DNA from 3 places in the Streptomyces sp. NPDC059002 genome. Region 2 is predicted to be linked to each of the others. Evidence: riboswitches for the same ligand, from Rfam matches in the RefSeq annotation. Region 2 holds a riboswitch; each other region holds the start of a gene.

Region 1 (9,368 bases), on a different contig from region 2:
TACGAGCGTAGGGAATTCAAGTAGGTTGCGGGAAGGGGCAATTGAAGCGTCCGGCGCCGGATCAGGCGTACTCGGTGGGGATGACCGCCTCGCCCCGCGACAGCTGCGTCGCGGACAGCGGAAGCCCCGCACGCGCGGCGGCGTGCCGGTCGCGGACCGCGTCGAGAGGCTCGCGGGCGACGACCTCGCCGCCCTTGACCAGCTCGACCAGGAGCTGCCGGTCGGCGAGCGCCGTCGGCACGGGCCCGGTGCCGACGACCTCGGCCTCGGCGACGCCGTGCTCGTCGGTCCTGCGCGCGGCCCACTTGCGGCCGCCCATGGACGTCTTGGCGCCGAGCGACTTCTTCGCGACGGGTTCGAGGGGGGCCTTGGGGTCGCCCGAGTGGGCGCGGGCCACCAGCTTGTAGACCATGGAGCAGGTGGGGTGCCCGGATCCGGTGACGAGCTGGGTGCCCACGCCGTACGCGTCGACGGGCGCCGCGGCGAGGGACGCGATGGCGTACTCGTCGAGGTCCGAGGTCACGACGATCTTCGTGTGGGGGGCGCCGAGCTCGTCCAGCTCCTTGCGCACCCGGTGGGCGACGAGCAGCAGGTCGCCGGAGTCGATGCGGACGGCGCCCAGCTCGGGCCCGGCGATCTCGACGGCGGTGCGGACGGCCTCGGTCACGTCGTAGGTGTCGACGAGCAGGGTCGTGCCGCGGCCGAGCGAGTCGACCTGGGCGCGGAACGCGTCGCGCTCGTTGTCGTGCAGGAGTGTGAAGGCGTGGGCGCTGGTGCCGACGGTGGGGATGCCGTAGCGGAAGCCGGCCGCGAGGTCCGAGGTGGTCGCGAAGCCTCCGACGTAGGCGGCGCGGGCCGCGGCGACGGCGGCCAGTTCGTGGGTGCGGCGTGCGCCCATCTCGATCAGCGGGCGGTCCCCGGCGGCCGACGACATGCGCGACGCGGCGGCCGCGATCGCGGAGTCGTGGTTGAGGATGGAGAGGATCACGGTCTCCAGGAGCACGCACTCCGCGAAGGAGCCCTCGACCCGCAGGATCGGCGAGCCGGGGAAGTAGACCTCGCCCTCGGGGTAGCCCCAGATGTCACCGCTGAAGCGGTACGAGGAGAGCCACTCCAGGGTCGCCTCGTCGACGATGCCGCGCTCGCGCAGGAAGCCGATGACGTCGGCGTCGAAGCGGAAGTTCTCGACGGCGTCGAGAACCCGGCCCGTTCCGGCCACGACTCCGTAGCGCCGTCCTTCGGGCAGTCTGCGGGTGAAGACCTCGAAGACCGAACGCCGGTCACCCGTGCCCGCCTTCAGGGCGGCCTGCAGCATCGTCAGCTCGTACTGGTCCGTGAAGAGCGCTGTCGACGGAACATCCACCGGCAGGCCAAGGTCCGCTGTGTTCATACGAGGGATGCTACCCCCAATTTCGTCACTCTGACGATTTCCTCGCCCCCGAGGAGGCCATTTGTGCGAGGCCCCCCTGTGGATGGCAGCATGGGACACGTGAGTACGGCTCCCGCAGAGATCACCCGCCCGGAATCGGACGAAGAGGTCTTCGTCGTTCCCGAGCCGGACGTCCCCTGGATCACGCTCGTGCACAACGATCCGGTCAACCTGATGAGTTACGTGACGTATGTGTTCCAGACGTACTTCGGGTACTCGAAGGGCAAGGCCACGAAGCTCATGATGGACGTGCACCAGAAGGGCCGTGCCGTCGTCTCCAGCGGTACCCGCGAGGAGATGGAGCGCGACGTACAGGCCATGCACGGTTATGGCCTGTGGGCCACCCTCCAGCAGGACCGGAAGTAGCGACGCAGCCGATGCCAGGACACTTCGAACCGATCCCCGGGGGCGGCGCCGCCGTCGCGCTCGACGAGGTCGAGATCTCCATCGTCCGTTCCCTCGCCGTGCAGCTCCTGGAGCTGATCGGCCCCGGACCGGGCGGTGAGCCCTCCGACGACCCGCTCGCCGAACTGTTCGCCGAGGGTCCCAGCGAGCCGCCCACCGACCCGGTGATGATGCGGCTGCTGCCCGACGCGTACGGCGGGCCCGGCAGCGAGCACGGCGCGGACGACCCGGAGGAACTGCGGGCGCACTCCGCCGAGTTCAGGCGTTTCACCGAGAACGACCTGCGCGCCAAGAAGCGCGACGACGCCCTCGTGGTGATCCGCTCCCTCGACTCGATGACGGCGTCGGGCGAGGGCGGAGCTGTCCTGAAGCTGTCGGTCGAGGAGTCGCGGCACTGGCTCGGCGCCCTCAACGACCTCCGTCTGGCGATCGGCACGCGCCTGGAGGTCACCGACGAGGAGGACGCGGATCTGCTGTTCCGGCTGCCCGACTCCGACCCCCGCAAGCCGATGGTGATGGCCTATCTGTGGCTCGGCGGACTGCAGGAGACGCTGGTCGGGACGCTGCTCGGCTGAGTTCTCCAGCACGGGGCGCGTTTTGGCCGGTCGCGCGGTTCCTCATGCCCCTTCGGGTGCCGTTCGCTCAGCGGACGCTCAAATCCAAATAACGATCGCGTCACGGCATTGCCCTCTTATGGAGCGCCAAGGGAAGTTTGTCCGCTTCTCCTAGTGGTGTGCGCCACACGTGGCTCAATCGATCACTGTTGCCCCCGTGATAAATCTTCACGACCACTCGGTGACGCCACCCATGTCGCCGGGGGCGCTCGGGCCGGCAGACCGTCGGCAGCACTCCATCCATATCCGGGGGGATCAGGACCTGATCCGCAGCCACAACGCAGATGTGCGGGCGCGGATCAGCATGGAGAAAGGCGTCACCATGACCTCAGTGCAGGTCGAAGAGCAGCACGACGAGCACGGCGGCAATGGGGTCGTGCAGGGCTCGTCCGGCGAGGGCGAGGGATATCAGCGCGGGCTCGGGGCCCGGCAGATCCAGATGATCGCGATCGGCGGTGCCATCGGCACCGGCCTGTTCCTCGGCGCGGGCAAGGCCATCCACAAGGCCGGACCGAGCCTCATCCTGGCGTACGCCATCGCGGGCCTCGTCATCTTCTTCATCATGCGGGCGCTCGGCGAGCTCCTCATGTACCGGCCCGTGTCCGGCTCCTTCTCGGAGTACGCGCGTGAATTCATGGGCCCGTTCTTCGGATTCGTGACCGGCTGGACGTACTGGCTCTTCTGGGTCGTCACCGGCATCACCGAAGTCACCGCGGCCGCCCAGTACATGCAGTACTGGACACACGGCTCCGTGCCGCAATGGGCGTACGCCCTGATCTTCACGGTCATCCTGTACGGCGCGAACCTCATCTCCGTGAAGCTCTTCGGTGAGCTCGAGTTCTGGTTCTCCATGGTCAAGGTCACCGCCATCATCGGCATGATCCTGATCTGCATCGGCATCCTCACCATCGGCTTCTCCGACGCCGGTGACACCGCGTCCGTCAGCCACCTGTGGAACGACGGCGGCTTCTTCCCGAACGGCATCGGCTCCACGCTGATGACCCTGCAGATCGTGATGTTCGCCTTCCTCGCCGTCGAGCTGGTCGGCGTCACCGCGGGCGAGTCCAAGGACCCGAAGACCGTCCTGCCCAAGGCCATCAACACCGTGCCGTGGCGCATCGCCGTCTTCTACGTCGGCGCCCTGATCATGATCCTGTCGGTCGTCCCGTGGACCTCCTTCAAGCCCGGCGTCTCGCCGTTCGTGAAGGCCTTCGAGGAGATGGGCCTCGGCGTCGGCGCCGCCATCGTGAACTTCGTGGTCCTCACCGCCGCGCTCTCCTCCTGCAACTCCGGCATGTACTCCACCGGCCGCATGCTGCGCGACCTGGCGCTCAACGGCCAGGGCCCGAAGTTCTTCACCAAGCTCACGAAGAACGGCCTGCCGCTGATCGGCACCACGGTCTCCGCCGCGTTCATGCTGTTCGGCGTCTGGATCAACTACCAGTGGCCGGGCGAGGCGTTCAACTACGTCGTCTCCTTCGCGACCATCTCCGGCATGTGGGCCTGGATCATGATCCTGGCCTGCCAGATCCGCTACCGCCGCAAGGCCGACCGCGGCGAGCTGCCGCAGTCCACCTTCCGTGCCCCGGGCGCCCCGTTCACCAGCTGGTTCGCGCTCGCCTTCATCGGCATGGTCATCGTGATGATGGGCGTCGACAAGGACGCGCGGATCTCGCTGTACGCCGCGCCGGTCTGGGCCGCGATCCTGGTCGTCGCCTACCAGGTCCTCAAGCGCCGCAACCCGCAGGCCGCGGCCTTCAACAAGCGGAAGACCGGTGTCTCCGACAGCGTCTCCGTCACCAAGGACTGATGTCGCCAAGGACTGATGTCCTCAAGGGCTGATGTCACCGAGGACTGAGCGGCTCCCCAAGGCCCCTGTCCAGCATTCGGGCCCTCGCGTACCACACTTCGGTACGCGGGGGCCCCTCTGCTTATCCTGGCTGCCATGCTGACCATCACCCAGGCCCTCCAGGACCAGATCGTCGCGCACGCGCGCCAGGACCACCCCGACGAGGCGTGCGGCGTGGTCGCGGGTCCCGCGGGCACCGGCAGGCCCGAGCGGTTCATCCCGATGCTGAACGCCGCGCGCTCGCCCACGTTCTACGAGTTCGACTCGGGTGACCTGCTCAAGCTCTACCGCGAGATGGACGACCGCGACGAGGAGCCGGTGATCGTCTACCACTCGCACACGGCGACCGAGGCGTACCCCTCGCGCACCGACATCACGTACGCCAACGAACCCGGCGCGCACTACGTCCTGGTCTCCACCGCGGACACCGACGACGCGGGTCCCTTCCAGTTCCGCTCGTTCCGGATCGTGGACGGCGAGGTCACCGAGGAAGACGTGCAGGTCGTCCAGGCATACTGATACTGACCCACGATCGCCCCCAAGCTCTTAATGAGCAGGGGGGACCCCCATTTTGAGGCGGCAGGAACAGGAAGCCGGTGCAAGCCCGGCACGGTCCCGCCACTGTGACCCCACCCCCTTGCCACGTGCCGGGGCGGGGAAGTCAGGAACTGACCTGCCGCCTTTCTCCACACGACGCAGGGGACGCGGAAATCCCCTGGAGGAGGCAGCACCAGTCATGCCCCGCCCGATACGCGCCCTGGCCGCCGCGGCCCTGCTCGTCCCGCTCGCCGCGTGCTCCTCGCCGGACTCCGGCGGTGACGCGAAGCCCGCCGCCAAGGCCGCCGGATTCCCGTACACCGTCACCAACTGCGGTGTGCGGACGACGTACGACGCACCTCCCGAGCGCGCCGTCACCATGAACCAGCACGCCACCGAAGTGATGCTGGAACTGGGCCTGCGGGACCGCATGGCGGGCACCGCCTACCTCGACGACAAGGTCCTGCCGAAGTACGAGAAGGCGTACGAGGCCATCCCCGTGATCGCCAAGGAGTACCCCTCGTACGAGAAGCTGCTCGCCGCCAACCCCGACTTCGTGTACGGCGGTTACTCGAGCGCCTTCCTCGCGGGCGACGGCCGCGGCCGCCCCGCGCTCGCCAAGTCCGGCATCAAGAGCCGCCTGAACATCGAGGGCTGCGCGAAGCGCCCCGTCACCATGGACGACGTCTTCCGCGAGGTCCGCGAGGTCGGCGCCACCTTCGGGGTGCGGGATCGGGCCGACACGTGGGTCCGCGGCGCCGAGCGCGAACTGGCCGCCACGACCGAGCAGTTGAAGGGCAAGAAGCCCCGGTCCGTCTTCGTCTACGACAGCGGCGACAAGACGGCGTTCACCGTGGGCGGCCGCGGCATCGGCAACGACATCATCAAGCGCGCGGGCGGCCGCAACGTCCTCGCCGACGTCGACAAGTCCTTCGCCGACGCCTCCTGGGAGACGGTCGTGGACCGCAAGCCGGAGACCATCGTCATCCTCGACTACGGCGCCACGTCCGTCGCCCAGAAGAAGAAGCGCCTCCTCGACGACCCGGCCCTCGCCGACGTCCCCGCCATCAAGAACAAGCGCTTCGCGGTGCTTCCCCTTTCGGACATGGTCACAGGAGTACGAGCACCAGAGGCGGTGAAGAAGCTGGCGGCGCAGCTGTGAAGGCGCAGGGTGTCCAGCCCGTCCGGCGTTTGAGGACGAGCCCGAAGGGCGATGGGCGCAGGTCACGGGGACAGCACCTCGTGATCCTGACGGCGCTCACCGCAGCCCTCGCGGCAGCGATCGTCGCCGGGTTGGCCCTCGGTTCCGTACGCATCCCGCCAGGGAACGTCATCGAGATCCTCACGGGGAACGCGGAACCCTCCCCGTTCCGCACGATCGTGCTGGACGTCCGACTCCCCAGAGTCCTGCTGGGCGCCACCGTCGGCGCGGGCCTCGCGGTCATCGGCACCGTCCTGCAGGCCCTCGTCCGCAACCCCCTCGCCGACCCGTTCCTGCTGGGCGTCTCCTCGGGCGCCTCCGTCGGCGCGGTCGGCGCGATCGTGCTCGGCGGCACCTTCGGCGTCGGCTCGGCGCTCGCGACGACCGTCACCATCCCCGCGGCGGCCTTCGCGGGCGCACTGATCGCGCTGGTCCTCGTCTACGCCCTGGCGCGCAGCGGCGGCGGGTTCGCGACCGGCCGCCTGATCCTCGCCGGAGTCGCCGTCTCGTACATCCTGACCGCCCTGACCAGCCTCATCCTGGTCACTGCGGACAGCGCGGACCACCTCAAGGAAGTCCTGTACTGGACGCTCGGCGGCCTCGGCAGCGCCCGCTGGGACATGCTCGCCCTGCCCTGCGTCGCCCTGGTCGCCGGCACGGCCCTCCTGATGGCGCTGGCCCGCCCCCTCGACCTGCTGCTCGTCGGCGAGGAGGGTGCCACCGTCCTCGGCCTGGACACCGCCCGCTTCCGCGCCGCCGTCTTCGTCCTCGCCTCGCTCCTGACCGGCGTCCTCGTGGCGTACAGCGGGGCCATCGGCTTCGTCGGCCTGATGGTGCCGCACGCCGCCCGCATGCTGGTCGGCGCCGCGCACCGCCCGCTGCTCCCGGTGGTGGCGCTGATGGGCGCGGTGTTCCTGGTCGTCGCCGACCTCGCCGCGCGCACGGTCGCCGCGCCGCAGGACATCCCGGTCGGCGTGCTCACCGCGCTGACCGGCGGCCCGTTCTTCCTGTGGCTGCTGCGGCGGCGTACCGAAGGAGTCCCGGCATGAACCAGTCACCGCCCGCCGGTGAACTGCGCACCGAGTCCCTCTCGTACGAAGTGGGCGGCAGGCTCCTGGTGGACGGCGTCGACCTGACCGCCGCACCCGGCGAGACCGTCGGCGTCGTCGGCCCCAACGGCAGCGGCAAGACGACCCTGCTGCGCTGCGTCTACGGCACCCTGCGCCCCACCCACGGCCGCGCCCTCCTGGACGGCGACGACCTGGTGGCGATGCCCGCGAAGGCGCGCGCACGGCGCCTGGCCACCGTGCCGCAGGACGGGCAGGCCGCGTTCGAGCTGACCGTCCGGCAGGTGGTCGCCATGGGCCGCTCCCCGCACAAGCGCTTCTGGGAGGCGGACACGGCGGCCGACGAGGAGCTCGTGCGGGCGGCGCTCGACCGGGTCGGCGTCGCCGCGCTCGCCGACCGCGCGTTCCCCTCGCTCTCCGGCGGCGAACGCCAGCGCGCCCTGATGGCCCGCGCCCTGGTGCAGCGCCCCACCCTCGTCGTGCTCGACGAGCCCACCAACCATCTGGACATCCGCTATCAGCTCGAAATCCTCTCCCTGGTAAGGGACTTGGGCACGACGAACCTGCTCGCCCTGCACGACCTGAACCTGGCCGCGTACTACTGCGACCGCCTCTATGTCCTGGACGGCGGCCGCCTGGTCGCCTCGGGGGCGCCCAAGGAGGTGCTCACGGCCGAGCTGCTCGCCACCGTGTACGGAGTGACGGCCGAGGTCAGCACCCATCCGGTGACCGGTGCGCCGACCGTCGTCTATCTGCCGCCGCCCGCATCCTGAGCGGATTCCGTCCACCAGCTGAGATCACATTCCGGGATCCGGACCGGGAATCGATACGATGACCGCATGGTTCCTCATGACGTGAGCGAAGAGACGAAGAGCGCACCGCCCGTGCTGCTTGTCGCGCGCCTGCACGTCGACCTGTGCCGCCTCGCCAGCGCGATCTGTTCCCGCTGAACCGTTCCGCCGCACGGCCGTGTGCCGCGGCGTCGCACCCTCGTACGCACCACCGCAAGGATCAGGGCCGCCGCGCGCCCGCCACCCGCATTCCGCCCCCCGACAGGAGCCCTCAGCCATGGCCATCGAGGTCCGCATCCCGACCATCCTCCGCACCTACACCGACGGCGAGAAGGCCGTCCAGGGCAGCGGAGACACCCTCGCCGAGCTCTTCACCGACCTCGACTCGCGGCACGCGGGCATCGCCGAGCGCATCGTCGACGACGGCAAGCTGCGTCGTTTCGTGAACGTGTACCTGAACGACGAGGACGTCCGCTTCCTCGACGGCATCTCCACCAAGCTCGCCGACGGCGACAGCGTCACGATCCTGCCGGCCGTGGCCGGCGGCATGGTCTAGGCCCGATCCCGGATGCCTCGCTACGACTCCCCGCTCGCCGCGGTCGGCAACACGCCGCTCGTCCGCCTGCCCCGACTGTCCCCCTCGGACGACGTCCGGATCTGGGCCAAGCTGGAGGACCGCAACCCGACCGGCTCCATCAAGGACCGCCCGGCCCTCCACATGGTCGAACAGGCCGAGAAGGACGGCCGGTTGACGCCCGGCTGCACGATCCTGGAGCCGACCTCCGGCAACACCGGCATCTCGCTCGCCATGGCGGCCAAGCTCAAGGGCTACCGCATCGTGTGCGTCATGCCGGAGAACACCTCCCAGGAGCGGCGCGACCTGCTCGCCATGTGGGGCGCCGAGATCATCTCCTCCCCGGCGGCGGGCGGCTCCAACACCGCCGTACGCGTCGCCAAGGAGCTGGCCGCCGAGCACCCGGACTGGGTGATGCTCTACCAGTACGGCAACCCCGACAACGCGGGCGCCCACTACGCCACGACGGGCCCGGAGATCCTCACCGACCTCCCCTCGGTCACCCACTTCGTGGCGGGCCTCGGCACCACCGGCACGCTCATGGGCGTCGGCCGCTATCTGCGCGAGCACAAGCCCGACGTCAAGATCGTCGCCGCCGAGCCGCGCTACGACGACCTCGTCTACGGCCTGCGCAACCTCGACGAGGGCTTCGTCCCCGAGCTGTACGACGCCTCCGTCCTGACCACCCGCTTCTCCGTCGGCTCGGCGGACGCGGTCACGCGCACCCGCGAACTCCTCAAGCAGGAGGGCATCTTCGCGGGCGTCTCCACGGGCGCCGCACTGCACGCGGCGATCGGCGTCGGCAAGAAGGCGGTCGCGGCGGGGGAGTCGGCGGACATCGTCTTCGTCGTCGCCGACGGCGGCTGGAAGTACCTGTCGACGGGGGTCTACACGGCCCCGA
Region 2 (9,368 bases):
GGGCAGGGCGACGGGGACGACGAGTGCGGCGGAGGCCAGGAAGCCGATGACCGTGCCGGTGAACAGCCAGTTGTAGGTGATCAGGGCGAGCAGTCCGGCGGCGAGGGCCGGGCTGAGCAGGCTCTCCAGTTCGTAGGCGAGCCGGGACAGGGAGAGGGCCCGGGTGTAGTCGCGCTCGGCGGGCAGGATCTCGGGGATGGTGGCCTGGAAGGTGGGCGTGAAGACCGCCGACGCGGCCTGCAGCAGGAAGATCAGGACGTAGATCTGCCAGACCTGGTCCACGAACGGCAGGGCGAGCGCGACGGCGGCGCGGGTGAGGTCCATCGCCACGAGCAGGGCCCGGCGCGGGATCCGGTCGGCGAAGGCGCCGACCACCGGGGCGATGCCCACATAGGCGACCATCTTGATCGCCAGTGCGGTGCCGAGGACGGCGGACGCGTCCGCGCCCGCCAGGTCGTATGCGAGCAGGCTCAGCGCCACCGTCCCGAGTCCCGTGCCCACCAGGGCGATCACATGGGCGGTGAACAGGTGGCGGTAGGTGCGGTTGCGGAGCAGCACGAGCATGACGGCGTCTCCTGGGTCGGCGGCCCGGACACGCTCACGATAGATGACGTGTGCGCACGTGCGCACACGTTTGGCGTGAAGCGTCCGGGCCGCCTTCCTCCTGACGGCCGCTCAGGGATGCCAGGGCTTGCCCGTGACCTGGTGGTCCGCGTGGTTGAGCGCCTCGGTGACCAGTCGGCGCAGATGTCCGTCGCGCAGCGAATAGACCATGCGGCGCCCGTCCTTGCGGGCCTGCACCAGACCGGCGAGGCGCAGTTTGGCCAGATGCTGGCTGACGGCGGGCCGGGCCGCCTCACCGGCCGCCGCCAGCTCGGTGACATCGGCCTCGCCCTGGGCGAGGAGCCACAGCAGATACAGCCGCGTCGGGTCGGCAAGGAGTGCGAAGACCGTCGCCGCGGTCTCCAACTGCTCCCTGCCCGCGGCACGCTGATGCCCATCGGTCGCAGGTGAGGTCATGTCGCGCTCTGGCATGCCCTCATCGTAGAACCGCGGCGACGGCCTCGCGTCATGCGCCGCCCGGGTCACCCGCCGCGGTCGACGCGGACTGCTCCCTGAGGGTGGTGACGATCCCCGAGAAGTCCCGGTCCTTCCCGGCCCCTTCGGCGTAGGCGGCGTACAACTCGGCTGCCTTGAGGCCGAGTTCGGCCTGGACGCCCCCGGCGCGCGCCGCGCTCGCCGCGAGACCCAGGTCCTTGGCCATCAGCGGGGCCGCGAAGCCCGGGCGGTGGTCGCGGTTGGCGGGGCTCGCCGGGACGGGGCCCGGCACCGGGCAGTTGACGGTCAGCGCCCAGCACTGGCCGGACGCGGTGGAGGCCACGTCGAAGAGGGCCTGGTGGGACAGGCCGAGGCTCTCGCCGAGGACGAACGCCTCGCTCACCGCGAGCATCGAGATGCCGAGGATCATGTTGTTGCAGATCTTCGCGGCCTGCCCGGCGCCTGGCCCGCCGCAGTGCACCGCCTTCTTGCCCATGACCGCGAGGAGCGCCTCCGCCTCGGCGAACTCGGCCTCGCCGCCGCCCGCCATGAACGTGAGCGTGCCGGCCTCCGCGCCGACCACTCCCCCGGAGACCGGCGCGTCCAGGGCGCGCATCCCGGCGCCGGCCGCGGCCTCGTGGGCGCCGCGCGCGTCGGCCACGTCGATGGTCGAGCAGTCGATGAACAGCGTGCCGGGGCGGGCCGCGGCCAGCAGTCCCTCGTCCTTGTAGAGCCCGAGGACATGCCGTCCCGCGGGCAGCATGGTGATCACCACGTCCGCCGCGGCGGCCGCGTCCGCCGCCGATCCCGCGGCCTCCACCCCGGCCTCGACGGCACCGGCGAGCAGTGGGGGCAGCAGGTCGTAGCCGATGACCCGGTGTCCGGCCCCGACGAGGTTGCGGGCCATCGGGGCGCCCATGTGGCCGAGGCCGATGAATGCGATCGTGCGCGTGCCGTTCACCACGCCACCTCCTGCGGGGTCGTCGCCAGCTGGATGTCGCCCCCGGCGGGCGGTCCGAAGTACCGCTCCACGTCCGCGCCGTCGACCTCTGCCAGGGTGGCCGGTGTCCAGCGGGGGCTGCGGTCCTTGTCGATCACCTGCGCGCGGATCCCCTCGACCAGGTCGTACGAGGAGAGTGCGGCGCAGGAGATCCGGTACTCCTGCTCCAGGACGCGCTCCAACGGGCCGAGCCCCGGCGCCCTGCGCAGTGCGGTGAGCGTGACCTTCAGGGCGGTGGGCGACTTGGCGGCGAGGGTGTCGGAGGCGGCCTCGGCGTCGCGCGCACCATGGGCGCGGAGCCTGGCGACGATCTCCTCCACCGTGTCGGCGCCGTAGCAGGCGTCGATCCAGGCGCGCCGGCCCGCCAGTTCACCGGGCGGCGGCTGACGCACGTACTCCTTGAGCGCGTCCCAGACCGGCCGCTCGGCGAGGTCGGCGAGGAGCGCGGGCAGGTCGTCGTGCGGCACGAAGTGGTCGGCGAGTCCGCACAGCAGGGCGTCCGCGGCGCCGATCCCGGTGCCGGTCAGGGCCAGGTGGGTGCCCAGTTCTCCGGGGGCGAGCGCGAGCAGATAGGTGCCGCCCACGTCGGGCACGAAGCCGATGCCGGTCTCCGGCATGGCGATCCGGGAGCGTTCGGTGACGATGCGGACGTCGCCGTGCGCGGACACACCGACGCCGCCGCCCATCACGATGCCGTCCATGACCGCGACGTACGGCTTCGGATAGCGGGCGATGCGGGCGTTCAGGCGGTACTCGTCGCGCCAGAAGGCGGCCGAGGCCGCGCCGCCGCCCGCCCGTGCGTCCTCGTGGATGGAGCGGATGTCGCCGCCCGCGCACAGCCCGCGCTCCCCCGCGCCGGTGATGATCACGGTCCGCACGGCCGGATCGTGCTCCCAGACGGTCAGCGCCTCGTCGATGCGGCGCACCATGGCGTGGGTGAGGGCGTTGAGCGCCCGCGGCCGGTTGAGCGTGATGTGGGCCGCGCGGCCCTCGGTCCTGAGCAGCACCTGGTCGTCGGGGGCGGTCATCGGAACGCCTCCGTCAGGCCGCGGGCCACGATGACACGCATGATCTCGTTGGTTCCTTCCAGGATCTGGTGGACCCGCAGGTCCCGGACGATCTTCTCGATGCCGTACTCGCTCAAGTAGCCGTATCCGCCGTGCAGTTGCAGGGCACGGTCGGCGACGGCGTAGCCGGTGTCGGTGGCGAACCGCTTGGCCATCGCGCACAGGTGCGGCGCGCCGGAATCGCCGCGGTCCAGGGCCTGCGCCGCCTGGTGCACCAGGGCGCGGGCGGCGGCGAGTTCGGTCGCCATGTCGGCGAGCCGGAACTGCAGGGCCTGCGCGTCGAGCAGCCGGGCGCCGAACGCCTCCCGCTCCGCGAGGTGGGCGAGACTGCGGTCGAGGGCGCTGCGGGCGCCGCCGAGCGAGCAGGCGGCGATGCCGAGCCTGCCGCCGTTCAGGCCGTTCATGGCGATCCGGAAGCCGTCGCCCGGCCCGCCGAGCAGCCGGTCGGCGGGGATCCGGACGCCGTCGAGGACCACCTGGCGGGTGGGCTGGGCGTTCCAGCCCATCTTCTTCTCGTTCGCCCCGAACGACAGGCCCGGGTCGTCCCGTTCGACCAGGAAGGCGGAGACCCCGTCGGGTCCCGATCCGTCGGTGCGCGCCATGACGACGTACACCTGCGCGGCGCCCGCGCCGGAGATGAACTGCTTCACCCCGTCGAGTACGTAGTGGTCGCCGTCGCGCACCGCGGTGGTGCGCAGGGCTCCGGCGTCGGATCCGGCCCCCGGTTCGGTGAGGCAGTAGCTGCCGAGGTCCTCCATGGCGCACAGGCGGGGCAGCCACCGGGACCGCTGGTCCTCGTCGCCGTATGTGTCGATCATCCAGGCGACCATGTTGTGGATGGAGAGGTAGCCCGCGATGGACGGGCAGCCGGTGGCCAGGGCCTCGAAGACGAGGACCCCGTCGGCCCGGGTGAGGCCGCTGCCGCCCGCGTCCTCGCGCACATAGACGCCGCCGAGCCCGAGCCCGGCCGCCTTGCGCAGCACGTCGACCGGGAAGTGCTTGTCCTGGTCCCAGCGCACGGCGTGCGGGGCCAGGTGGTCCTCGGCGAAGTCCAGGGTGGTCTCGACCAGGGCCTGCTGGTCCTCGGTGAGCGATGTGGTGGTCATGGCGCTCATCCCATGGTGGGGATGGTGAAGTTCGCGCCTTCCCTGACCCCGGAGGGCCAGCGCGAGGTGACGGTCTTCGTGCGGGTGTAGAAGCGGATCGCGTCCGGGCCGTGCTGGTTGAGGTCGCCGAATCCGGACCGCTTCCAGCCGCCGAAGGTGTGGTAGGCCACCGGGACCGGGATGGGCACGTTCACGCCGACCATGCCGGTGTCGACGCGGCGGGTGAAGTCGCGTGCGGTGTCGCCGTCCCTGGTGAAGATGGCCACGCCGTTTCCGTACGGGTGCTCGCTGGGCAGGCGCAGGGCCGACTCGTAGTCGGCGGCGCGTACGACGCACAGGACGGGGCCGAAGATCTCCTCGCGGTAGATCCGCATGCGGGGGCTCACCCGGTCGAAGAGGGAGGCTCCGGCGAAGTAGCCGTTCTCGTGTCCCGGCAGGGTGAAGTTCCGTCCGTCGACGACGAGTTCGGCCCCTTCGTTGACGCCGATGTCCACATACCTGCGGACCCGGTCCAGGGCGTCCTTGCTGACCAGCGGGCCGAAGTCGGCGCCCGCGTCGTCGGAACGGCCGATGCGGAGCGCGCCGATGCGCTCCTTGAGCGCGGCGACGAGCCGGTCCGCGGTCTCCTCGCCGACCGGCACGGCCACCGAGATCGCCATGCAGCGCTCGCCCGCCGAGCCGTATCCGGCGCCGATGAGGGCGTCGACGGCCTGGTCGAGGTCGGCGTCCGGCATCACGATCATGTGGTTCTTGGCGCCGCCGAAGCACTGGGCGCGCTTGCCGTGGGCGGCGGCGGTGGCATAGATGTGCGCGGCGATCGGTGTGGAGCCGACGAAGCCGAGCGCGCCGACCCGCGGGTCCTCCAGGAGGGTGTCGACCGCGTCCTTGCCGCCGTTGACGACATTGAGGACACCGGGCGGAAGTCCTGCCTCCAGGAACAGTTCGGCCAGCCGCAGCGGCACGGAGGGGTCGCGCTCCGAGGGCTTCAGGATGAATGCGTTGCCGCAGGCCAGGGCGGGCGCGGCCTTCCACAGCGGGATCATCGCGGGGAAGTTGAACGGGGTGATCCCGGCGACCACGCCGATCGGGGAGCGCAGCGAGTGCACATCGATGCCGGTGCCCGCGTTGTCCGTGAACTCGCCCTTGAGCAGGTGCGGGATCCCGGCGGCGAACTCCACCACCTCCAGGCCGCGTTGCAGGTCGCCGTGCGCGTCGGCCACCGTCTTGCCGTGCTCGGCCGAGAGGAGCCGCGCCAGGGATTCGCGTTCCTGGTCGACGAGTTGGAGGAAGCGCAGCAGGACGCGGGCCCTGCGCTGCGGGTTCCATGCGCCCCACTCCCGCTGGGCGGCGACGGCGTCGGCGATCGCCGCCTCGGTGTCGACCCGGCCCGCGAGCGGTACGCGGGCCTGTACGGAACCGGTGTTGGGGTCGTACACGTCGCCGAAGAGGCCCGACGTGCCTGAGGTGTGCTTGCCGCCGATGAAATGGGTGAGTTCACGGACCACGGTGAGCCTGCTCTCGTCAGGTGGGGATCCGGGGATGGCACGGCGCACCGGCGAACGGCGCCCTGTGGGGCGCGTTCGGGTCGGGGCCGCGGGACGCGAAGGCCGAAGAGCCGTCGCGGAGCATGTGGTCGGCGTACGCCGCGGCCGGGATCCCGTGCGGGGCCGGTGAGTTGGCGTACGTCGTCCTAAGAGGTGGCGGGTGCCGCCGCTCGCTCCGCCGGATCACCTGGGTCGTGGGTTCGGACCGGTGCCATGCGTGTCTGCTCCATCCTCGTGGACAACACGGAACACCCCGCGGCCGGTATCCTGACTCCCGGATCGACGCACGCTCCCCCGCCTTCCCGACGGACACGACGTCCTTCGGTGGCGCGTTGTTCGGCGAGAACGCACTCCCCGGTCACAGTGGCGGGACCGCGCCGGATTCACACCGGCTTCCCTGACACCGCGGGCCTTGCCCAGGACCATATAGTTGGACGTCCTAGTAAGTCCACCCCGGCCCGGTCCTCCGGCCCCGACGGGCCGCGGCGGCTGCGCAGTTGGCCCGGTCCGTGTCCCATCTCACCGTCCCGGAATGTGATCAAGGCTGCCCAAGACGGTGGCCCGGCCTCTAGGGTGGCCCGTGCAGCTGGTTCGCCCTGCCCGCCAGGCAGGCGCGTCGCAAGAGGGAACCCGGTGGGAATCCGGGACTGCCCCGCAGCGGTGAGTGGGAACGACCGCCGTCATACGCACTGGATCCGCCGGATCCGGGAAGCGACGGCCAGTAGGAATCTGCCCCGGCAGACGCGCCCACGAGTCCGAAGACCTGCCCGTTGCCCGTACGTGACCGATCACGTGCGGACATCCCGGTGACCTCGTGGGCGGGTCGGCGTACACACCAGACGGAGAACGGCGTCATCGGCGCGAGTTCGGCCCGTCCGGTTCGTCACCCCTTCGCGTCCGCGTCCCGTCCCGGGATGCTCAGGAGTCATCTCGCGAAGGAGATTTCCGTGACAGCGAAGTCCGCAGCCGCGGCAGCACGGGCCACCGTGTACGGCTACCCCCGCCAGGGCCAGAACCGCGAACTGAAGAAGGCCATCGAGGGCTACTGGAAGGGCCGCGTCACCGCGGACGCCCTCCGGGAGACCGCGGCGGACCTGCGCCGCTCCACCTGGCGGCACCTGGCCGACACCGGCATCCACGAGGTGCCGACCGGTGACTTCTCGTACTACGACCATGTCCTGGACACCAGTGTCATGGTCGGCGCCGTCCCCGCCCGGCACCGGGCGGCCGTCGACGCCGACACCCTGGACGGGTACTTCGCGATGGCGCGCGGCACCCAGGACGTGGCGCCGCTGGAGATGACCAAGTGGTTCGACACCAACTACCACTACCTGGTGCCCGAACTGGGTCCCGATACCGTCTTCACCGCCGACTCCACCAAGCAGGTCGGCGAGCTGACGGAGGCCCTCGCCCTCGGCCTCTCGGCCCGCCCGGTCCTCGTCGGCCCCGTCACGTATCTGCTGCTCGCCAAGCCCGCGCCCGGTGTGGCCGCCGACTTCGAGCCGCTGACCCTCCTCGACCGGCTGCTGCCCGTGTACGCGGAGGTGCTCGCCGACCTGCGCGCCGCCGGTGCCGCCTGGGTGCAGCTCGACGAGCCGGCCCTGGTGCAGGACCGCACCCCGGCCGAACTCAACGCCGCCGCCCGCGCCTACCGCGAACTCGGCGCCCTCACCGACCGCCCCAAGCTCCTCGTCGCCTCCTACTTCGACCGGCTCGGCGACGCCCTGCCCGTCCTCGCGAAGGCCCCGATCGACGGCCTGGCCCTCGACTTCACCGACGCGGCGGCCGCGAACCTCGACGACCTCGCCGCCGTCGGCGGCCTGCCCGGCAAGCGGCTCGTCGCCGGTGTGGTCAACGGCCGCAACATCTGGATCAACGACCTGGAGAAGTCCCTGGCCACCCTGGGCACGCTCCTCGGGCTCGCCGACCGGGTCGACGTCGCCGCCTCCTGCTCCCTCCTGCACGTGCCGATCGACGCCACGGCCGAACGGGACATCGACCCGCAGATCCTGCGCTGGCTGGCCTTCGCCCGGCAGAAGACCACCGAGATCGTCGCCCTGGCGCGCGGTCTCGCCCAGGGCACCGACACCATCGCCGCCGAACTCGCCGCCAACCGCGCCGACCTGGCGTCGCGCACCGGCTCCGCGATCACCCACGACCCGGCCGTACGCGCCCGCGCCGCCGCCGTCACCGACGCCGAAGGACGCCGCTCGCAGCCCTACGAGGAGCGGGCCGCCGCCCAGCGCTCGCACCTCAAGCTGCCGCTGCTGCCCACGACCACCATCGGCTCCTTCCCGCAGACCACCGAGCTGCGCACCGCGCGCGCCGACGTACGCGCGGGCCGCATCGACACCGCCGGGTACGAGGAGCGGATCAAGGACGAGATCCGCGAGGTCATCTCCTTCCAGGAGCAGACCGGGATCGACGTCCTCGTGCACGGCGAGCCCGAACGCAACGACATGGTCCAGTACTTCGCCGAACAGCTCACCGGCTATCTCGCCACCCAGCACGGCTGGGTCCAGTCGTACGGCACCCGCTATGTGCGCCCGCCGGTCCTGGCCGGGGACATCTCGCGCCCCGAACCGATGACGGTGCGCTGGACGTCGTACGCCAACTCGCTCACCGACCGGCCGGTCAAGGGCATGCTCACCGGCCCCGTCACCATGCTCGCCTGGTCCTTCGTCCGCGACGACCAGCCGCTCGGCGACACCGCGCGCCAGGTCGCCCTCGCCCTGCGCGACGAGGTCAACGACCTGGAGGCGGCGGGCACTTCGGTCATCCAGGTCGACGAGCCCGCCCTGCGCGAAACCCTGCCGCTGCGCGCCGCGGACCACGCCGCCTACCTGGACTGGGCCACGGAGTCCTTCCGCCTCACCACCAGCGGCGTCCGGCCCGACACCCAGATCCACACCCACATGTGCTACGCCGAGTTCGGCGACATCGTCCAGGCCATCGACGACCTCGACGCCGACGTCATCAGCCTGGAGGCCGCCCGCTCCCACATGCAGGTCGCCCGCGAGCTGGCCGAGCACGGCTATCCGCGCGAGGCCGGGCCCGGCGTCTACGACATCCACTCCCCGCGCGTGCCCGACGCGGACGAGGCGGCCGCCCTGCTCCGCAAGGGACTTGAGGCCATTCCCGCCCAGCGCCTCTGGGTCAACCCCGACTGCGGCCTGAAGACCCGCGGCTGGCCCGAGACCCGTGCGTCCCTGGCGAACCTGGTCGCCGCCGCCCGCACGGTCCGCGGCGAACTGCCCGGGTCGTGACGACCGGGTGACTCCCGGGGCCGGGGCGCCTTCTGGTGCCCCGGCCCCGTGCCTTCGCCCCACTCACGTCTGGGGCGCCGCCCTCGACGGCAGCACGGCCACGGCCTGGGTCCCGGACGGCCCGCGCGGCCACCTGACGACGGACCTCGCCAGGCCCGTCCGCGTCCAGAAGGTCACCCCCACCTGGAACGGCACCGCGCGCGGCCCGGTGACACCCGGCTCGCCCGGTACGTGCGGGTGACGGTGCGCGGCGTGGAGGGGGCCAAGGAGCATCCGGGGATCGCGGAACTCACGGTGCGCCGGGCGGATGGGACGGGAGATGCCACTTCCCGGACGGGAGGTGTCAC
Region 3 (9,368 bases), on a different contig from region 2:
ACGTCACCGGCATCGGCGGCGCTGGCCCGCATCGGGCTCGCGAACTACTTCGCCGGTGCCCTCCTCATGCCGTACACGTCCTTCCACTCGACGGCCGAACAGGTCGGCTACGACATCGAGTTGCTGTCCGCGCGCTTCGGCGTCGGCTTCGAGACCGTCTGCCACCGCCTGAGCACCCTGCAGCGCACCGGGCAGCGGGGCGTGCCGTTCTCGTTCCTGCGTGTGGACCGTGCGGGCAACATCTCCAAACGGCAGTCGGCGACCGACTTCCACTTCTCCCGGCTCGGCGGCACCTGTCCCCTGTGGACGGTCTACGAGGCGTTCTCCGCGCCGGGCCGGATCCTGACCCAGGTCGCCGAAATGCCGGACGGGAAACGCTCGTTCTGGGTGGCGCGGACCATCACCCGCGGCGGCTTCGGTCACCACGCCCCGCGCGCGGAGTTCGCCGTGGCGCTCGGCTGCGAGCTGCGTCATGCGCACCGTCTGGTCTACGCGGAGGGCGTCGCCCTCGACGAGCCACGGGCGGCGACCCCCATCGGCCTGGGCTGCCGCATCTGCGAGCGGCGGGACTGCGCCCAGCGGGCCAGGCCACCGGCCGGTGGGCGGCTCGCCATCGATCCCGACCGGCGGACCTACGTCCCCTATCCCGTCGATGCCCGCACCCGCTGAACCCGCCGCCCGCATGACCGCGCCCGCCCCCACGTACCCGAAGGATTCCCCTGGTGACCAGCCGCGTCCTGTTCGTCTCGCCCGCCATGAACGCGTCGCTGCGCGAGGCCCGTTTCGACGACGGCGCCCCGCTCGACGACCGGGGCCTGACCGCGGCGCGCGCCGCGGCCGGATCCCTGTCCGCGCCCGCCGCCTCCGCCATCGTCGTCTCGGACAGCCCTCGGTGCCGGGGAACAGCGGAGGCGCTCGGGCTCGGCCCGGTGACCGCGCCCAGGGAGCTGACCGGCATGGACATGGGGCGCTGGCGGGGCAGGACCCTGCACGAGGTGAGCGCCGGGGAGCCGGAGGCGGTGGCCCGATGGCTGACCGATCCGGACTGCGCGCCGCCCGGCGGGGAGTCCGTGGCGGCCTTCTGCGCGCGCGTCGCGCGCTGGCTCGACACCGCGCCGACCGGCGACGGACGGATCGTCGCCGTCGTCGAGCCGGAAGTGGTGCGCGCCGCGGCGGTCCATGCGACGGGCGCTCCACCGGCCGCGCTCTGGCGGATCGATGTGGCACCGCTGACGGTCACGGAGTTCAGCGGCAGGTCCGGACGGTGGAACGTGCGGCTCGGTCACGCCCTGGACACGCCCTGAACCCACGGGAGTTGACTCAGTGGGCCGGAGCGTCCCGGTAGCGGCTCAGTGCCGCGGCGACGGCGCAGCGCACACACGTGGCGTCCGCCGACGGCTCGGCGCCGCAGGTGTCCCCCGCGCAGTCGCCGATGAGCAACTCCAGCTCCCGCACCAGGCGTTCGGTCCGCTTCGCCTGCTGGGCGAGGACGCGGACGCGGGCGCTCTGGCCGCCTATCTGCCGTCGGCTCGCGACCAGTTGCTCGTACTCACCGGGGGTCAGGGCCACCGCGTCGCGGCCGCCGAGAGTGATGTGTCGCGGCTGCAGTTGTCTGGCCACTCGGCTCCTCGATTCGTCGCCTGATCGTGGTGGTTCCTGTGCAACGCGAGAGGGCCCCCGGATGGTTCCGGGGACCCTCGCGTACGACGGATCGAGCCAGGTGCGACGGACCGGGTCAGCGCCCGGCCGACACCACCTCACCAGGCGCCGCGACCGGCCGTGGCCGCAGCAGTCGTTCCGCCAACTCGCCGAAGAGCAGGCCGAATCCGGCCCACAGCGTGATCTGCGTGGCGAGCGCGGAGAGCCTGAAGCGCCACAGCAGCGCCGCGGGGAAGTGCTCCGGCACCTCGTTGACCACGGGCAGGATGGCGAACGCGATCCCGATGACCACGGCGAATCCGGCGAGGGAGACGACCGTGGCGTACCAGGTGCCGATCCTGGGGGCGAGCCGCTTGCCCAGGATGGTGGCGCCGACCGCGAGGAGCACGCTCAGCACCATCATCAGCACATACAGGGTGGTCCGCTTGCCGATGGTGTCGGGGTTGCCGACGGCGGGCGGATTGGCCGGGTACTTGAGGAACGGGACGACGTACACCGCGAGCAGCGCGCAGCCGGAGAGCAGCAGCGCGGTGGCGCGCGGGCCGAAGTTCCCGACGCGGCCCAGGGCGTAGCAGTAGGCGAGTGCGGCGATGCCGCCGAAGGCGACCCCGTAGACGAGGACGCCGGTGGCGAGACCGGCCGTGGACTGCAGGCTCCGGGAGACGAGTTCGGCCTCGCCCTCGTGGGAGTGACCCGCGTGGGCCTCCTCGAAGCCGATGGCGCTGTCGACGTTCGGCTCGCCGAGGAAGTAGGCGACGACCAGGGCGAGCACGCCGGCGGCCAGGCCGGCGAGCATGCCCCGAACGAGCAGATTTCTTACGGTTGTCGAGTTCATGTGCGCGCGGCGTTCCTCTGGTCAGTGGCAGGGGAAGCCGAGCAGGTGGCGGGCGTCGTGCACCCACTCATGGACCTCCGCGCCGCTGAACACGGAGGTGGCGCCCTGTTCGGCGCCGACGAAGTACAGCAGGACGAGCATCAGCACACCGAAGAAGACCGCCCAGGGGGCGATCGCCTTCAACGGCAGCTTTGCGGGTACGACAGGGGTGGTGGCGGTCGGCTGGGCGACGTGCTGCGCCATGGCAGGGCCTCCTCGGGAGTTCGCGTCCCATCTCGGTGGTGCACAGGACGACGGCAACGGGTCTGACTCACAAGCGCTCCGGGGACCGCTTGCACACAGTGGCGCGACCGTGCCGGGCTCTCACCGGCTTCCGTTTCGTACCGTCGTCGATAACCAACTGAACGTACCGCCTGTCGCGTGCATGGCCAAGATGGCATCCCTCACTCCCGTTCACGCCCGCGCACGCCCCCCCTCCGGCTCGTCGGCCGCCTGACATGCGCGCCGGTTGCGTCGTCGGACTCTTGTCAGGCGAGCTTGAGCAGCAGCCCGGCGAGGTCCGCCGGTGCGGTGATCATGCAGTCGTGTCCGGCCCGCAGCTCCCACACCTGGGACGGGGTTCCGTTGGGCTGCACCGCGGGGACCGGCCGTCGGACGATGCCTTCCGGCACACCGACCACGCAGTGGATGTGCGTCCGCGGGATCGCGTCGACGGCCGGGGCGTCCAGTCGGACCGGTTGCCGCAGGCAGCGCACCGACTGGTCGGAAAGCATCGAGCGCAGCCAGGCGACGTCCGCCGGGTCGGTGACGCCGAACAGGCCCGCGGGCGGCGGCATTTCGGGGAGCGGCGGAACCCGCCAGCCGCTCTCGGAGCGCACGGCGCGGTCGATCAGGGCCCGGGTCGCGGGCTGGACGTCGGCCGCGCTTTCGCCGTGCTCGGGGACCATGGCGTCGAGGTACACCAACTCGCCGATGCGAGCGGGGACTTGGTTGGCGACGGAGGAGATGACGAGTCCCGCGTAGCTGTGTCCCACGAGGATCACCTCGGTGAGGTCTGCCTCGACGATCAGCCCGACGATGTCGTCGACGTGCGTGTCGAGCCCCACATCGGGGCCGAGCAGATGGGCCTTGTCGCCGTGGCCGGTCAGCGACGGCGCGAACACCCGGTGTCCGGCGGACGCCAGGAGCGGGATCACCCGCTCCCAGCACTGTCCGCTGTGCCAGGCGCCGTGTACCAGCAGATAGGTCGACATGAGGGTGCTCCTTGCTGTGCCGGGGGTCGGCTCGGGGGTCGTCGGCCATGCTGCCGACCGGGCGCCGGGCCAGCCAGTACCTCCCCGGTCCTGGGGGTGACAGGGCCAGGCACGCCGCGGCGGCGCGAACTACCGTGGGGAAGAGGTCGCGATGCTCGCCGGGGTCAGCGCCGAGTGAGGAGTGCCGCTAGCCGCCGAGTCCGAAGAACTTCGTGATCCAGTGGCTGGAGCAGATCGAGTCCAGGAAGTACGGGGCGCCGGTGCTGCCGCACTGTTCGGGGCCGGTCCCGGGGTCGACGGGAGTGCCGTGGTTGATGCCGGGAACCTTGTTGACCTCGACGGCCACCGTGCCGTCGGAGGCCACGTATTCGTCGTGCTGGGTCGCGTTGGGGCCGATGGTGGAGCTGCGGGTCGGAGTCTGGGAGAGCCCGTGCAACTCCGTCCACTGATCGCGCAGTTCGGTCGCGTTGCGCGGTACGACCGTCGTGTCCTTGTCGCCGTACCAGATCGCGGTGCGCGGCCACGGCCCCCCGTACGACGGGTATGCGTCACGCACCCGCTGGGCCCACTCGCCCGGGCTCAGATCCACTCCCGGGCTCATGCACTGGAAGGGGGTGCTGCCCTTCGTGCAGTTGTAGGGCAGGCCCGCGACGATCGCCCCCGCGGAGAAGACGTCGGGGTAGGCGGCCAGCATGACCGAGGTCATGGCACCGCCCGCGGACAGGCCGGTGACGAAGACCCGCTCGGCGTCGCCGCCGTAGGACGAGACGGCGTGGTCGGCCATCTGCCGGATCGAGAGGGCCTCACCCTGGTCGCGCCGGTTGTCGGTCGACTGGAACCAGTTGAAGCACTTGTTGAGGTTGTTCGACAGGGTGGTCTCGGCGAGGACCAGGATGAACTTGTCACGGTCGGCCATGTCCGGCAGGCCCGAGTGGTCGGCGTACGTCTGGGCGTTCTGTGTGCACCCGTGCAGCGCGACGACCACGGGCGCGTGCGCGGGCAGCGACGCGGGCTTGTACACGTACATCTTCAAAGCACCGGGATTGGAGCCGAAGCCGGACACCGGCGTGAGGCCGACCGCGGCGCTCGCGGACTGCGCGGGACCGGTGAGGACGAGCGGGAGGGCGAGGGCGGCGACGGCGACGAGACCTGCCGTGAGACGGCCCCACCGTCCTCGTGGCCGCGCGTGATGTGGGGGGACAGACATGCGGAACACTCCTTGATGTCGATGCACGCCCGGCGTCTCGGGGTCGCCGACGCGGCGGTGTGATGTGCGATGCCGCGCCGGAAGCACCGGGCGTGGTTCGGAACCGTAAGGTCCGCCCCGTCCCGCCACCATGGTCGCGGGCACCACATGCGCGGGTACGGCCCGCGCCGGCACACGGATTGCGCGGCCCCGGCCGCCCTGCTATCCGACTCGGCCGTCACGCGGGCGAGTTCAGGGATGTCGCCCCACGGGCACGAGCACGGGCACGAGCACGACGAGGGACCGCACCGGGCGGTGACCTCGTGCCGCGTACGCTCACCATGTGTTCCCCACCCACCCGTTCGCCGTCGGGCATGGCGCCTCACGCCATGTCCGGACCCGGGCCCGCTGCCTACCGTGAAGGCCATGAACAGCACCCGCACCACTGAGGGCGACGCCGTCCGCGCCGTCGGCCCCGATGCGTCCTTCGCTCCCGCAGACCGCTTCCTCAAGGGGCGAACCGCCCTGGTGACAGGCGCCGCGAGCGGCATCGGGCGGGCCTGCGCCGTCGCCCTCGCCGACGCCGGGGCCCATGTGCACGTCGTCGACCTGGCCGCGGAGGCCGCCGAGCGGGTGGCCGAGGAGATCGGCGGCGTCGCCCGCGTGGCCGACCTCTCCGACATGGCGGCCGTCGACGGTCTCCCCGCCGACGTGGACATCGTCGTCAACAACGCCGGGCTCCAGCATGTCGCGCCGCTGCACGCATTCCCGCCCGACCGCTTCGCCCTCATCCAGAAGATCATGGTCGAGGCCCCGTTCCGCATCATCCGGCGCACCCTCCCCCACATGTACGCGCAAGGGTGGGGCCGCGTCGTGAACATCTCCTCCGTGCACGGGCTGCGGGCCTCCGCCTTCAAGGGCGCGTACGTCGCCGCCAAGCACGCGCTGGAGGGGCTGAGCAAGGTCGCAGCCTTGGAGGGGGCCGCCCACGGCGTCACGTCGAACTGCGTGAGTCCCGCCTACGTCCGCACCCCCTTGGTCGAGGCCCAAGTCGCCGACCAGGCCCGCTCGCACGGCATCGCCGAGTCGGACGTACTGGAGAAGATCATGCTGGAGCGCAGCGCCGTCAAGCGCCTCATCGAACCGGAGGAGGTCGGCTCGGCGGTGCTGTGGCTCTGCTCCGAGAACGCCGGGTTCGTCACCGGCGCCTCGCTGCCGCTGGACGGGGGCTGGACCGCCCACTGACCGTGCCCCGTGTCCCCCGTATCCGCGGGTGCGCGCGACGACGCGCGCACCCGCCCTGCCCGAGGTTCGCTCCATGTCCCAGACCACCGCTGCCGCCACCACCGCACTCCGTCACCTGATGGAGCTGCTTGCCACGGATGCCTCCGCCGAGGAGTACACGGCGGTGGCCGCGCGGGCCCGCGCCGACGGAATCGACGACCGCGACGTCAAGGAGATCGACAGGGCGGTGTCGACCGCTCTCGGGGTCCGCAAGGTGCTCCGCCGCCAGCGCCGTCGCGAGGCCGAACTGACCGCGCTGTTCGACACCGCGAGCGATCTGGCCGCGCTGCGCGATCTCGACGCCGTCCTGCACTCGATCGTCCGCCGGGCCAGAACACTCCTCGGCACGGACACCGCCTACCTGACCCTGGTGGACGAGGCCGCCCAGGACACCTACATGCGGGTCACCGACGGCTCGGTCTCGGTCGCCTTCCAGGAGCTCAGGCTCAACCTCGGTGAGGGCCTCGGCGGCCTCGTGGCCCAGTCCATGCGCCCTTACGCGTCCCCGGACTACCGCACGGACGAACGGTTCCAGCACACCGAGACCATCGACCACGGGGTCCTGGACGAAGGCCTTGTCGCCATCCTCGGCGTACCGCTGCTGCTCGGCTCGGGCCCGGCGGGCAACCGCAACGTCATCGGCGTGCTCTTCGCGGCCGACCGCGGCCCGCGCAGCTTCTCGCCCGACGAGGTGGCCCTGCTCGGTTCGCTCGCCGCGCACGCCGCCATCGCCATCGACACCGCCCGCACGCTCGACGACGCCCGGACCGCGGCGGCGGAGCTCACCGAGGCCAACACCGTCATCCAGGACCACGCGGCCGCGATGCAGCGCGCCGCCGAAGCCCACGACCGGCTGACCGACCTGGTGCTGCACGGCTCGGAGGTGTCCGAAGTGGCCGCGGCGGTGGCCGAGTTCCTCGGCGGCCGACTGACCATCTTCGACCCGAGGGGTGACGTCCTCGCCCGGGCGGGCGGTCGGGAAAACTCCCCCGCACCCGACTCCGACGCCCTGTCCCAGGCCGTCGCCCGGGCCCGCGCCGAGGGCCGTTCCGTGCGCCACGGCGACCATTGGCACTGCGCCGTCCTGGCCGGACAGGAACTCCTCGGCAGTCTCGCCTTCCACGGACGCCCGGACCTGGAAGGCCCCGACCGCCGCCTGTTCGAGCGCACGGGCACCATCACCGCGCTGCTCCTGCTGCTGCGCCGCACCGTCGCCGAGACCGAGAACCGCGTGCGCGGCGAACTGCTCACGGACCTCCTCGACGGTGCGGGCCGCGACCCCGCGCTGTTCGCCGAGCGCGGCCGCCGCCTCGGCGTGGATCTGACCCGGCCGCACCTGATGCTCGTCGCCGAGTCCGACGCGGATGCGGACGGCAGGCTCACGGCCGGGGCCCAGCAGTACCTCTTCGGCCGCGAGGGTCTGTGCTGCGAGTACGAGCAGCACGTCGTCATGCTCGTCCCGGACGACGGCACCGAGCCCGGCCAGGCCGCACGCGCCGCCGCCGAACACCTCTCCCAAGGACTCGGCGAACCCGTGAGCGTGGTCGCGGCCGGACCCTGCCAGGGGCCGGCCGCGCTGCCCGATTTCCACCTGGAGGCCCGCCGCTGTCTGAGCGCCATGCGGGTACTCGGCCTGACCGGCGACGGAGCCTGCGCCGCGGACCTCGGATTCCTCGGCGTGCTGCTGGGCAAGGAACAGGACACCAGCGGCTTCGTGGAGAGGATCCTGGGCCCCGTCCTCGACTGGGACGAGCGCAGGGGAACGGAACTCGTCCGGACGCTCCAGGCGTACTTCGCCGTCAACGGAAGCCACATCCGCGCCAAGGGCCTCCTCCACGTCCACGTCAACACCGTGGTGCAGCGCATCGAGCGGATCGGCGCGCTGCTCGGGCGGGACTGGGAGACCCCCGAGCGGGCGTTGGAGATCCAGCTCGCGCTGCGGATCCACCTCATCTCCCAGCTGGGCCGCACCCGGACGGACCGGTAGGACGGCGGGCCGCGGTACCGGCCGGGACGCGCAGTTCCGGCACGGTGGCCGCCCGCACGTCGTCGATGCCGACGCCCGGCGCGAGCTCGGCCAGGACGAGCCCTTCGTCCGTCACGTCGATGACGGCGAGGTCGGTGATGATGCGGTCGACCACGCCGCGCCCGGTGGCGGGCAGGGTCAGCTCGTCGACGATCTTCGGTGAGCCGTCCTTCGCGGTGTGCTCCATGACGACGATGAGGCGGCGGGCGCCGTGGACCAGGTCCATGGCGCCGCCCATGCCCTTGACCATCTTCCCGGGGATCATCCAGTTCGCCAGATCGCCGGTGGCCGAGACCTGCATGGCGCCAAGGACGGACACGTCGATGCGCCCGGCGCGGATCATGCCGAAGGAGAAGGCGGAGTCGAAGGAGGCGGCGCCCGGCTGGAGGGTGACCGTCTCCTTGCCCGCGTTGATGAGGTCCGGGTCCTCCGCCCCGTCCACCGGGTACGGGCCGACGCCCAGGATGCCGTTCTCGGCGTGGAGGACGACGTGGATGCCGTCGGGGAGGTGGTTGGGGATCAGCGTGGGCAGACCGATGCCCAGGTTGACGTACTGCCCGTCCGCCAGTTCCCGGGCGGCGCGGGCGGCGAGCTGGTCGCGGTCGAGTGCCATGGGTCAGGCCTCCTGGGCTGCGGGGCGTACGGTGCGGCGCTCGATGCGCTTGTCGGCGGGATCGGCGGCGACGATCCGGTCGACGTACACGCCCGGCAGATGGACGGCATCGGGGTCCAACTCGCCCGGCTCCACCAGGCGTTCGGCCTCCACCAGGGTGGTCCGCCCGGCCATCGCCGCCAGCGGGTTGAAATTGCGGGCGGCGCGGTGGAAGACGCAGTTGCCGTGCCGGTCCGCGACCTCCGCGCGGACGAGCGCGAAGTCCGCGGTGATGGACTCCTCCAGCAGATGGCGGCGGCCGCGGAACTCCCGGACCTCCTTGGGCGGGGAGGCCACGGCCACGCTCCCGTCGGCGGCGTACCGCCACGGCAGCCCGCCCTCCTCGACCTGGGTTCCCGCGCCGGCCGGGGTGAAGAACGCGGGGATCCCGCTCCCGCCGGCCCGCAGCCGCTCGGCGAGCGTGCCCTGCGGGGTGAGTTCGAGCTCCAGCTCACCGGAGAGGTACTGCCGCG

The links. Region 2 has a riboswitch for cobalamin ahead of metE (5-methyltetrahydropteroyltriglutamate--homocysteine S-methyltransferase). Riboswitches for the same ligand answer to the same signal wherever they lie in the genome.
Region 1: linked by a shared signal. The riboswitch ahead of ACFWZ2_RS25250 (ABC transporter substrate-binding protein) and the one ahead of metE (5-methyltetrahydropteroyltriglutamate--homocysteine S-methyltransferase) in region 2 are both predicted to bind cobalamin.
Region 3: linked by a shared signal. The riboswitch ahead of ACFWZ2_RS27345 (CbtB-domain containing protein) and the one ahead of metE (5-methyltetrahydropteroyltriglutamate--homocysteine S-methyltransferase) in region 2 are both predicted to bind cobalamin.

Annotation. Positions count from the first base shown of each region.
Region 1 is NZ_JBHYJI010000030.1:41,403-50,770, forward strand. Features, by position in the region: gene ACFWZ2_RS25225 (nicotinate phosphoribosyltransferase) at 62-1,390, opposite strand; gene clpS (ATP-dependent Clp protease adapter ClpS) at 1,481-1,795, shown strand; gene ACFWZ2_RS25235 (DUF2017 domain-containing protein) at 1,807-2,409, shown strand; gene ACFWZ2_RS25240 (amino acid permease) at 2,771-4,258, shown strand; gene ACFWZ2_RS25245 (Mov34/MPN/PAD-1 family protein) at 4,394-4,816, shown strand; cobalamin riboswitch at 4,839-4,989, shown strand; gene ACFWZ2_RS25250 (ABC transporter substrate-binding protein) at 5,034-5,996, shown strand; gene ACFWZ2_RS25255 (FecCD family ABC transporter permease) at 6,083-7,084, shown strand; gene ACFWZ2_RS25260 (ABC transporter ATP-binding protein) at 7,081-7,875, shown strand; gene ACFWZ2_RS25265 (putative leader peptide) at 7,942-8,052, shown strand; gene ACFWZ2_RS25270 (MoaD/ThiS family protein) at 8,171-8,449, shown strand; gene ACFWZ2_RS25275 (PLP-dependent cysteine synthase family protein) at 8,462-9,368, shown strand, end outside.
Region 2 is NZ_JBHYJI010000002.1:317,733-327,100, forward strand. Features, by position in the region: gene ACFWZ2_RS03370 (MFS transporter) at 1-564, opposite strand, end outside; gene ACFWZ2_RS03375 (ArsR/SmtB family transcription factor) at 676-1,035, opposite strand; gene mmsB (3-hydroxyisobutyrate dehydrogenase) at 1,070-1,999, opposite strand; gene ACFWZ2_RS03385 (enoyl-CoA hydratase/isomerase family protein) at 1,996-3,066, opposite strand; gene ACFWZ2_RS03390 (acyl-CoA dehydrogenase family protein) at 3,063-4,211, opposite strand; gene ACFWZ2_RS03395 (CoA-acylating methylmalonate-semialdehyde dehydrogenase) at 4,217-5,716, opposite strand; cobalamin riboswitch at 5,995-6,197, opposite strand; cobalamin riboswitch at 6,326-6,541, shown strand; gene metE (5-methyltetrahydropteroyltriglutamate--homocysteine S-methyltransferase) at 6,703-9,021, shown strand.
Region 3 is NZ_JBHYJI010000034.1:84,514-93,881, reverse strand. Features, by position in the region: gene ACFWZ2_RS27365 (short-chain fatty acyl-CoA regulator family protein) at 1-669, shown strand, start outside; gene ACFWZ2_RS27360 (histidine phosphatase family protein) at 723-1,304, shown strand; gene ACFWZ2_RS27355 (hypothetical protein) at 1,321-1,620, opposite strand; gene ACFWZ2_RS27350 (CbtA family protein) at 1,736-2,494, opposite strand; gene ACFWZ2_RS27345 (CbtB-domain containing protein) at 2,516-2,737, opposite strand; cobalamin riboswitch at 2,772-2,923, opposite strand; gene ACFWZ2_RS27340 (alpha/beta fold hydrolase) at 3,022-3,747, opposite strand; partial or broken gene ACFWZ2_RS27335 (alpha/beta hydrolase family esterase) at 3,938-4,954, opposite strand; gene ACFWZ2_RS27330 (3-hydroxybutyrate dehydrogenase) at 5,360-6,178, shown strand; gene ACFWZ2_RS27325 (helix-turn-helix domain-containing protein) at 6,252-8,204, shown strand; gene ACFWZ2_RS27320 (3-oxoacid CoA-transferase subunit B) at 8,167-8,856, opposite strand; gene ACFWZ2_RS27315 (CoA transferase subunit A) at 8,860-9,368, opposite strand, start outside.